DNA from 2 places in the Streptomyces sp. NPDC005303 genome. Region 2 is predicted to be linked to the other one. Evidence: riboswitches for the same ligand, from Rfam matches in the RefSeq annotation. Region 2 holds a riboswitch; the other holds the start of a gene.
What was found. A riboswitch is a leader RNA that binds a small molecule or an ion and turns the genes downstream of it on or off. The one in region 2 is predicted to bind glycine.
Positions count from the first base shown of each region.

Region 1: it holds a riboswitch for glycine, as region 2 does, so the genes downstream of both, gcvP (aminomethyl-transferring glycine dehydrogenase) here and gcvT (glycine cleavage system aminomethyltransferase GcvT) in region 2, are expected to answer to the same signal.

Region 1 is NZ_JBEXGM010000027.1:9,583-13,789, forward strand. It holds gene ABZT93_RS29940 (DNA polymerase IV) at 1-619, shown strand, start outside; gene ABZT93_RS29945 (PRC-barrel domain-containing protein) at 1,394-1,771, opposite strand; glycine riboswitch at 1,895-1,990, shown strand; gene gcvP (aminomethyl-transferring glycine dehydrogenase) at 2,166-4,207, shown strand, end outside.
Region 2 is NZ_JBEXGM010000006.1:7,509-11,715, forward strand. It holds gene ABZT93_RS11390 (enhanced serine sensitivity protein SseB C-terminal domain-containing protein) at 1-8, opposite strand, end outside; gene ABZT93_RS11395 (enhanced serine sensitivity protein SseB) at 174-971, opposite strand; gene ABZT93_RS11400 (AAA family ATPase) at 1,062-1,730, opposite strand; glycine riboswitch at 1,912-2,009, shown strand; gene gcvT (glycine cleavage system aminomethyltransferase GcvT) at 2,165-3,283, shown strand; gene gcvH (glycine cleavage system protein GcvH) at 3,382-3,759, shown strand; gene glyA (serine hydroxymethyltransferase) at 3,775-4,207, shown strand, end outside.

The sequences.
Region 1 (4,207 bases), on a different contig from region 2:
GGTGTCGGTGGAGGACACCTACGACGTGGACATCCACGACCGGGTTCGGGTCGGGCTCGAGGTGCAGCGGTTGGCGGACCGGTGTGTGCGGAGGCTGCGGGAGGCCGGGCTGTCGGGGCGGACCATAGTGCTGAAGGTGCGGCGGTACGACTTCTCGACGCTGACGCGGTCCGAGACCTTGCGGGGGCCCACGGATGATCCCGCGGTGGTGCGGGAGGCCGCCCTGCGGTTGCTGGAGGGCGTGGACTCGACGGGGGGTGTGCGGTTGCTGGGAGTGGGGGTCTCCGGGCTTGCCGACTTCACTCAGGAGGATCTGTTCGCTCAGGCCGCAGGGAAGATCGTGGACCACGCTGCCGAGGAGGTGGCTGACGACGTCCCTGCTGAGTCGCGGGACGTGGTGGTCGAGCGGCGGTGGGTCGCCGGGCATGACGTGCGGCATGCCGAGTACGGGCACGGGTGGGTGCAGGGGAGCGGGCTGGGGCGGGTGACTGTGCGGTTCGAGACGCCGGGTTCGGAGCCGGGGCGGGTGCGGACGTTTCTTGTCGATGATCCCGCGCTGGAGTCGGCTGAGCCGTTGCCGTTGGTCGAGGTGCTGGGTTCCGGGCCGCACCGCCCGTGACGGGTTCTTTCTCGGGCGTGGGTGGCCCTTGTGGGAGTTGAGCGCCGTCGGCGGTCGGCGGGGCTGTGGTGGGTGGGGGTTGTGGCGGGGGTGGGGGTGACTGGAGGCCGTGCAGAGCTCTTGTCGTTGGGGTCCTGGAGGGGGCGCGGAGCACGTGTCGAGGCGCGGGTGGGGTCGACGAGGCGTGTAGCGGGTCTGCCGGGGCTGGGCGGGGCGGCGAGTCGTGTGGATCGTCCGGTGAGGCGGGGGCAGGGGACGGTGGGGCATTTAGGGCGGGTGGTGGGATGGGGCGAGGATCTGCTGGGCTGCACGGCGTTCCGGCAGGGCTGGCGCCGGGGCGATGGGCCTTGCGTCTCGTTGGGCTGAGGGCCGTGGGGTGACGCGCCGCGTGCCTGGGGCTCACGGTCGACGCCGAGTGCGCCGGCGTGGGCCGTCGTGCCGCCACCCGCACCTGGGGCGCGGTGGGGCGGGATGTGGACCGGGTGGTCGGCTTCGCTTTGCTATGGGGCCGTCGCGGCGTCGGTGTGGGCGGTCAGGTTTCGGCGTCTTTCGCGTCTGCCGGTTTACCGAAGTCCCGGTCCGGGGTGGGGGCGGGGTGTTGGCTGGGTGGTGGGCTTCCGGTTGTTGCGGGGGTGTTCGGTGCGTCGGCGTGGGCGGTCAGGGTTTGCTGTTTGTCGTGCCTGCTGGTTTGCCTAGGTCCTGGTTCGGGGTGGGGTGGGTCGGGTGGTCGGCTTCGGCTTTGCTATGGGGCCGTAGCGGTGTTGGCGTGGGCGGTCAGGATTCGGTGTCTGTCGTGCCTGCCAGTTTGCCGAAGTCGCGGTCCGGGGGTGCTGCTGGTGTGGACACGTGGAGGCCGTAGTGGTGGTAGAGCTGGAGTTCCTGGTCGGGGGAGAGGTGGCGGCCGACGCCGAAGTCGGGGGCCTCCTTGATGAGGGTGCGGTCGAAGGGGACGTGCAGGGTGCCGTCGACCAGTTCGCTCGGCTCCAGGGGGACGAAGGCGTCCCGGGAGAAGAGGCCGGTGCGTATGGCAGCCCATTCCGGCACGCCGGTCGCGTCGTCGAGGTAGACCTCGTCGATGGTGCCGATCTTGGTGCCGTTGCGGTCGAACGCCTTGCGGCCGATCAGGTTGCGCGGATCGATGTCGGTCTGCACGTGCCCTCCACTTGGTCGCAACTCATCCGAAGCGGTCGTAAGCACTACGAAAGAGCACATCGGGGTGTGCGGCCACTCGAAGACCCGTGCGGTGACCTCGCTGGTAGGCTTGCGAACGGCTGCTGACCCCGCGCGGGAGAGTCCTCCAGACACCATCGGAGGCGCCGAAGGAGCAAATCCTCCCCGGAATCTCTCAGGCTCACGTACCGCACGGACGAGGTCACTCTGGAAAGCAGGGCGGGTGTCGACGGCTTCCGCTCTCACCGACGGTGAAAGCCGGCGGCCTTCGGGCGGCCGGTGAAGCTCTCAGGTTGAGATGACAGAGGGGGAGGCCGCCGGGGTACCCGCGCCGGGGTACCCCTCGAAGGTCGTGTCAGACCAGGAGGCCTCCGCAATGACCGCCCATCGCATTCCGCTCTCCGAGCTCGAACAGGGGATTCCCTTCGAGCAGCGTCACATCGGCCCTGATCACGAGGCTCGGGCCAAGATGCTCGCGCAGGTCGGCTACGGCTCGCTGGACGAGCTCACGGCCGCCGCCGTGCCTGATGTGATCAAGAACGCCGATGCGCTGGAACTGCCCGGCGCGCGCACCGAGGCCGAGGTGCTGGCCGAGCTGCGGTCGCTGGCCGACCGGAACCAGGTGCTCGACTCCATGATCGGGCTCGGGTACTACGGCACCTTCACCCCGCCCGTCATCCTGCGCAACGTCATGGAGAACCCGGCCTGGTACACGGCCTACACGCCGTACCAGCCGGAGATCTCCCAGGGACGCCTCGAGGCTCTGCTCAACTTCCAGACCATGGTCGCCGACCTCACCGGGCTGCCGACCTCCGGCGCCTCGCTGCTCGACGAGGGGACCGCGGCGGCCGAGGCCATGGCGCTGTCCCGCCGCATGGGGAAGAACAAGAAGGGGCTCTTCCTCGTCGACGCCGACGTGCTGCCCCAGACCATCGCCGTGATCGAGACCCGTGCCGAGCCGACCGGCCTTGAGGTCGTGGTCGCCGACCTCAGCGACGGGATCCCGGCCGAGGTCGCCGGGCGTGAGATCAACGGGGTGCTCGTCCAGTACCCGGGCGCCTCCGGTGTCGTACGGGACATCAAGCCGCTCATCGACCAGGCTCACGAGCTCGGCGCGCTCGTGACCGTCGCCGCCGACCTGCTCGCGCTGACCCTGCTGAAGTCGCCGGGCGAGCTCGGGGCGGACATCGCGGTCGGGACCACGCAGCGGTTCGGTGTGCCGATGGGCTTCGGTGGACCGCACGCCGGCTACATGGCCGTGCAGGAGAAGTTCGCCCGCAGCCTGCCCGGGCGGCTCGTGGGTGTGTCCGTGGACGCCGACGGCAACAAGGCCTACCGGCTCGCGCTCCAGACCCGTGAGCAGCACATCCGCCGGGAGAAGGCGACCAGCAACATCTGCACCGCGCAGGTGCTGCTCGCGGTCATGGCCGGGATGTACGCCGTCTACCACGGGCCCGAGGGGCTCAAGGGCATCGCGCGGCGGACGCACCGGTACGCGAACATCCTCGCCGAGGGGCTGACGGCCGGTGGGGTCGAGGTCGTGCACGGGTCCTACTTCGACACGCTGACCGTGCGGGTGCCCGCGAAGGCCGCCGAGATCGTCTCCGCGGCGCGCCGGAACGGCGTCAACCTGCACCTCGTCGACGCCGACCACGTGTCCGTCGCGTGCGACGAGACCACCGCGCGGGCCCAGGTGGGTGCCGTGTGGAACGCCTTCGGGGTCGAGGCCGACATCGAGGCGCTGGACGCGGCCACCGAGGAGGCGCTGCCGGACGCGCTGCTGCGCGGCGACGACTTCCTGACCCACCCCGTCTTCCACCAGCACCGCTCCGAGACCGCGATGCTGCGCTACCTGCGCAGGCTCGCCGACCGTGACTACGCGCTCGACCGCGGCATGATCCCGCTGGGCTCCTGCACCATGAAGCTCAACGCGACCACGGAGATGGAGCCGGTCACCTGGCCCGAGTTCGGGCAGCTGCACCCCTTCGCTCCCGCCGAGCAGGCGCAGGGCTATCTGACGTTGATCCAGGAGCTGGAGGAGCGGCTCGCCGAGGTCACCGGGTACGACAAGGTGTCGCTGCAGCCCAACGCCGGTTCGCAGGGCGAGCTGGCCGGGCTGCTCGCCGTACGCGGGTATCACCGGGCCAACGGTGACGAGCAGCGGACCGTGTGTCTGATCCCGTCGTCCGCGCACGGGACCAACGCCGCCAGCGCCGTGATGGCGGGCATGAAGGTCGTCGTCGTGAAGACCGCCGGGGACGGCGAGATCGACGTCGAGGACCTGCGGGCGAAGATCGAGCAGTACCGCGACGAGCTGTCCGTGCTGATGATCACCTACCCTTCGACGCACGGAGTGTTCGAGGAGCACGTCGCCGACATCTGCGCGCAGGTGCACGAGGCCGGCGGGCAGGTGTACGT
Region 2 (4,207 bases):
CGCAGCATGTGCTCGACCTGGCCGGTCGTGGTGCCGGTTCCGCTGGCGCCGCTCACGTTGTGCCGCCCCTTCTCGAAGGTTGCCCCAGGTATGGGAACAGCTTAAGCGCCTACCGGGTCGGGGCTGGTCGACCGTCGGCGGTGCGGGGCGCGGGTGACGCCCCGGCGGCAGGTCTAGTGGCCGTGCAGGTAGAAGGGCCGTACCTGCTCACGCATCCAGTGGCCCACCGGGTCGTCCGCCACGTCCAGCAGGACCAGATTGACCGGCCACCGCACCGGGGTCTGCCCCAGGGCCCGGCCGAGGGCGTCCATCGGCAGGGTGCGCAGGTCACCCTCCCACTGGGACAGCTCCACGCCCACGAACATGACGGGGTCGGCCGTCTCGATGGCGGCCAGGCAGCGGCGGGCCGTGCGGACCACTCCGGTGGCCGCGAACTCGGCGGCCGCGACCGCCAGGAAGTCGACCGGGTCGTCCTGCCAGTCCGGCTCGTAGAGCTTGACCCGGCCACCGGTGTTGGGCCCGTCCAGCGGGGTGCGGCCCACCCGGCAGAGGTCGGCGACGGCGGCGGGCGGGAGGGGGACGCCGACCACGCCGTCGGGGTTGACCGCGATGCCCACATGCGGGGGCAGCCCGCGGGCGAACTCGACCGCCGGGGCGATGGTGTACGACAGATGGCTGCCGACGACCTGGCGGAACTGCTCCTCGGAGCTGAAGACCGGGACGTACGCCTGGCCGGCGATCTCCAGGGTGGGCAGGTCGAGGGGGCCGCTGTGCGGACCGCCGCCGTTCGGCAGGGGGATCCAGACGAAGCTGCGGCCGAGCACCTCGATGATCCGGCCGCCCGCCGAGGGCATGCCGAGGGAGGCCGAGAGCACCTCCTCCAGCTCGTTGCCGGGCCATCCGCCGTGCGGATGGGGGTGCGGGTACGCCTGCCCTGGAAAGTCCGCGGGAAGATCCGCCGGGAAGTCCATCTGTCTGACCGCCTGCTGTGAACCGCTGTTGATGTGGCTGAAGGCTAGCGGGTGCGACGCGAAGGTGGCTCGGCCCGGAAGCCCGCAGCCTCAGCCCGTGAACCCGATCCGTCGCAGCACGGCCGCCGCGTCCCGGTCGATCAGCACCGCCGAACCGCAGCCCGGGGGCAGGTCACCGCGCTCCACGGAGCGGATCAGCCGGGCCGCCGCCCCCCGGTGCCGCAGGAAGGCGTACCGCGAGACGCCCCGGCCGCGCTCGCGCTGGCCCGCGAGCGCGGTGTCCGCGGTGACGTCGAGCAGCAGCAGATGCAGGGTGCCGCCCCGGCGCCGGGCGGCGCGGGCCAGCCAGCCCCGCACCCAGGCCTGTGTGCCGCAGTCGTGCACGACGACTCCCTCACCGGAGCGCAGGGCACGGCGCAGCCCGGCGTAGTGCGAGAGCCGGACCAGGGGGCGGTAGACGGCGTACGGCAGTAAGCGGGAGAGCCGGCCGTCCCAGCGGTCACGGGTGTCCTGGGAGTCGATCCGGATCCCCTGGACCGCCCGCTTCATCAGCGTGGACTTGCCGCTGCCGGGCAGGCCGGTGATGACGACGAGGTCCCCCGGGCCGAAGAGCAGGGAGTGCGGACCGCGGCCCCCGCGGTCGCGCAGGTCACGGACGACCGGGCGGGTGCCGCGGGCCTCGACGGCCGGGGCCGCGGACTGCTCGGGCAGCGCGATCGCCGAGGTCGTCGCGTACACCGTGGTCCTGTTCACCGTCATCGTCCTCCTCCGGGGTCGGGGTTCCCCTCCCCACCGAGCGTAAAGAGAAGGTAATGGATGATCTCTCGCGTTTCTGTACGCGTACCGCCACAACGCGGTTACAGAAGGAGGAGCAGATGCGGCCCTGCCGTCGGCGTCCGGGGCGTGCGATGATGTCCGCGCCAACTGCATACCGGCCGCTTGAATCCGCGCGGGAGAGTCCCGGGTACGTGTACCCGGGCGCCGAAGGAGCAAGTCCCTCCCTTGAATCTCTCAGGCCCCCGTTACCGCGCGGGCGAGGCACATCTGAAAAGCGGGCCGCCGACTCGAAGGCGGCCCCACCCAAGGTGCAAGCCATGTTCTTCATGGCGAACCTCTCAGGTTCCGATGACAGATGGGGAGGAACCACCTCGCCCGTCACACCCCTGTCCTGGGATCCTTGGAGACGACGTCCGATGAGCAGTTCTGAACCCCGTCGCACCGCGCTCGATGCCCTGCATCGGTCGCTCGGTGCGACGATGACCGACTTCGCCGGCTGGGACATGCCCCTGCGCTACGGCTCCGAGCGCGACGAGCACAACGCGGTACGCACGAAAGCCGGGCTCTTCGACCTCTCCCACATGGGCGAGATCACCGTGACCGGGCCGCAGGCCGCGCAGCTGCTGAACTTCGCCCTCGTCGGCAACATCGCCTCCGTCGGTGTCGGGCGGGCCCGCTACACCATGATCTGCCGGCCCGACGGCGGCATCCTGGACGACCTGATCGTCTACCGGCTCGGCGACACCGAGTACCTGGTGGTCGCCAACGCCTCCAACGCCCAGGTCGTCCTGGACGCCCTGACCGAGCGCGCGGCCGGCTTCGACGCCGAGGTGCGGGACGACCGGGACGCCTACGCCCTGATCGCCGTACAGGGACCGGAGTCCCCCGGCATCCTCGCCTCCCTGACCGACGCGGACCTCGACGGCCTCAAGTACTACGCCGGTCTGCCGGGCACGGTCGCCGGGGTGCCCGCGCTGATCGCTCGCACCGGGTACACCGGCGAGGACGGCTTCGAGCTGTTCGTGAAGCCGGAGCACGCGGTCGAGCTGTGGCAGGCGCTGACCAAGGCGGGCGAGGGCGTCGGACTCGCCCCCTGCGGGCTGTCCTGCCGGGACACGCTGCGTCTGGAGGCGGGCATGCCGCTGTACGGGCACGAGCTGTCGGCCTCCCTCACCCCCTTCGACGCGGGCCTCGGCCGCGTGGTGAAGTTCGAGAAGGAGGGCGACTTCGTGGGCCGTCAGGCCCTGCGCGAGGCCGCCGAGAACTTCAACCACGACCTGCCGCGCGTCCTCGTCGGCCTGATCGCCGAGGGCCGCCGGGTCCCGCGTGCCGGGTACGCCGTCGTGGCGGACGGTGAGGTGATCGGCGAGGTCACCTCCGGCGCCCCCTCCCCGACACTGGGCAAGCCGATCGCGATGGCGTACGTCGAGCCCGAGCACGCCGCGCCCGGCACCACCGGGGTCTGTGTGGACATCCGAGGCAGCCACGAGCCGTACGAGGTCGTGGCGCTGCCGTTCTACAAGCGCCAGAAGTAGCGGCGTAGGTGATGCTGAGCACGAAAGTCACCGCTCACGCATGCCCTCAGCAGTCCCCCATTCACCAGCACTCCCCCGCGTACAGGAGAATTCAGGCCATGAGCAACCCCCAGCAGCTGCGCTACAGCAAGGAGCACGAGTGGCTGTCGGGCGCCGAGGACGGCGTCTCGACGGTCGGCATCACGGAGCACGCGGCCAACGCGCTCGGCGATGTCGTCTTCGTCCAGCTCCCCGAGGTCGGTGACACGGTGACCGCGGGCGAGACCTGCGGCGAGCTGGAGTCGACCAAGTCGGTCAGCGACCTGTACTCCCCCGTCTCCGGTGAGGTCACCGAGGTCAACGAGGACGTCGTCAGCGACCCGGCGCTGGTGAACTCCGCCCCCTTCGAGGGCGGCTGGCTGTTCAAGGTACGCGTCTCGGAGGAGCCGGCCGACCTGCTCTCCGCCGACGAGTACACCGCCTTTTCCGCCGGCTGAGGAGTCGTACACCTGATGTCCGCACTGAACACGCCCCTGCACGAGCTCGACCCGGAGATCGCCGCCGCGGTCGACGCCGAGCTGGTCAGGCAGCAGTCCACGCTCGAGATGATCGCCTCGGAGAACTTCGCTCCGCTCGCGGTCATGGAGGCGCAGGGCTCGGTCCTCACCAACAAGTACGCCGAGGGCTACCCCGGCCGCCGCTACTACGGCGGCTGCGAGCACGTCGACGTGGCCGAGCAGATCGCCATCGACCGGGTCAAGGAGCTGTTCGGCGCCGAGTACGCCAACGTGCAGCCCCACTCCGGTGCCTCCGCCAACCAGGCCGCCCTGTTCGCGCTGGCGCAGCCCGGCGACACCATCCTCGGGCTCGACCTCGCCCACGGCGGTCACCTGACCCACGGGATGCGGCTGAACTTCTCCGGCAAGCAGTTCGACGTGGTCGCCT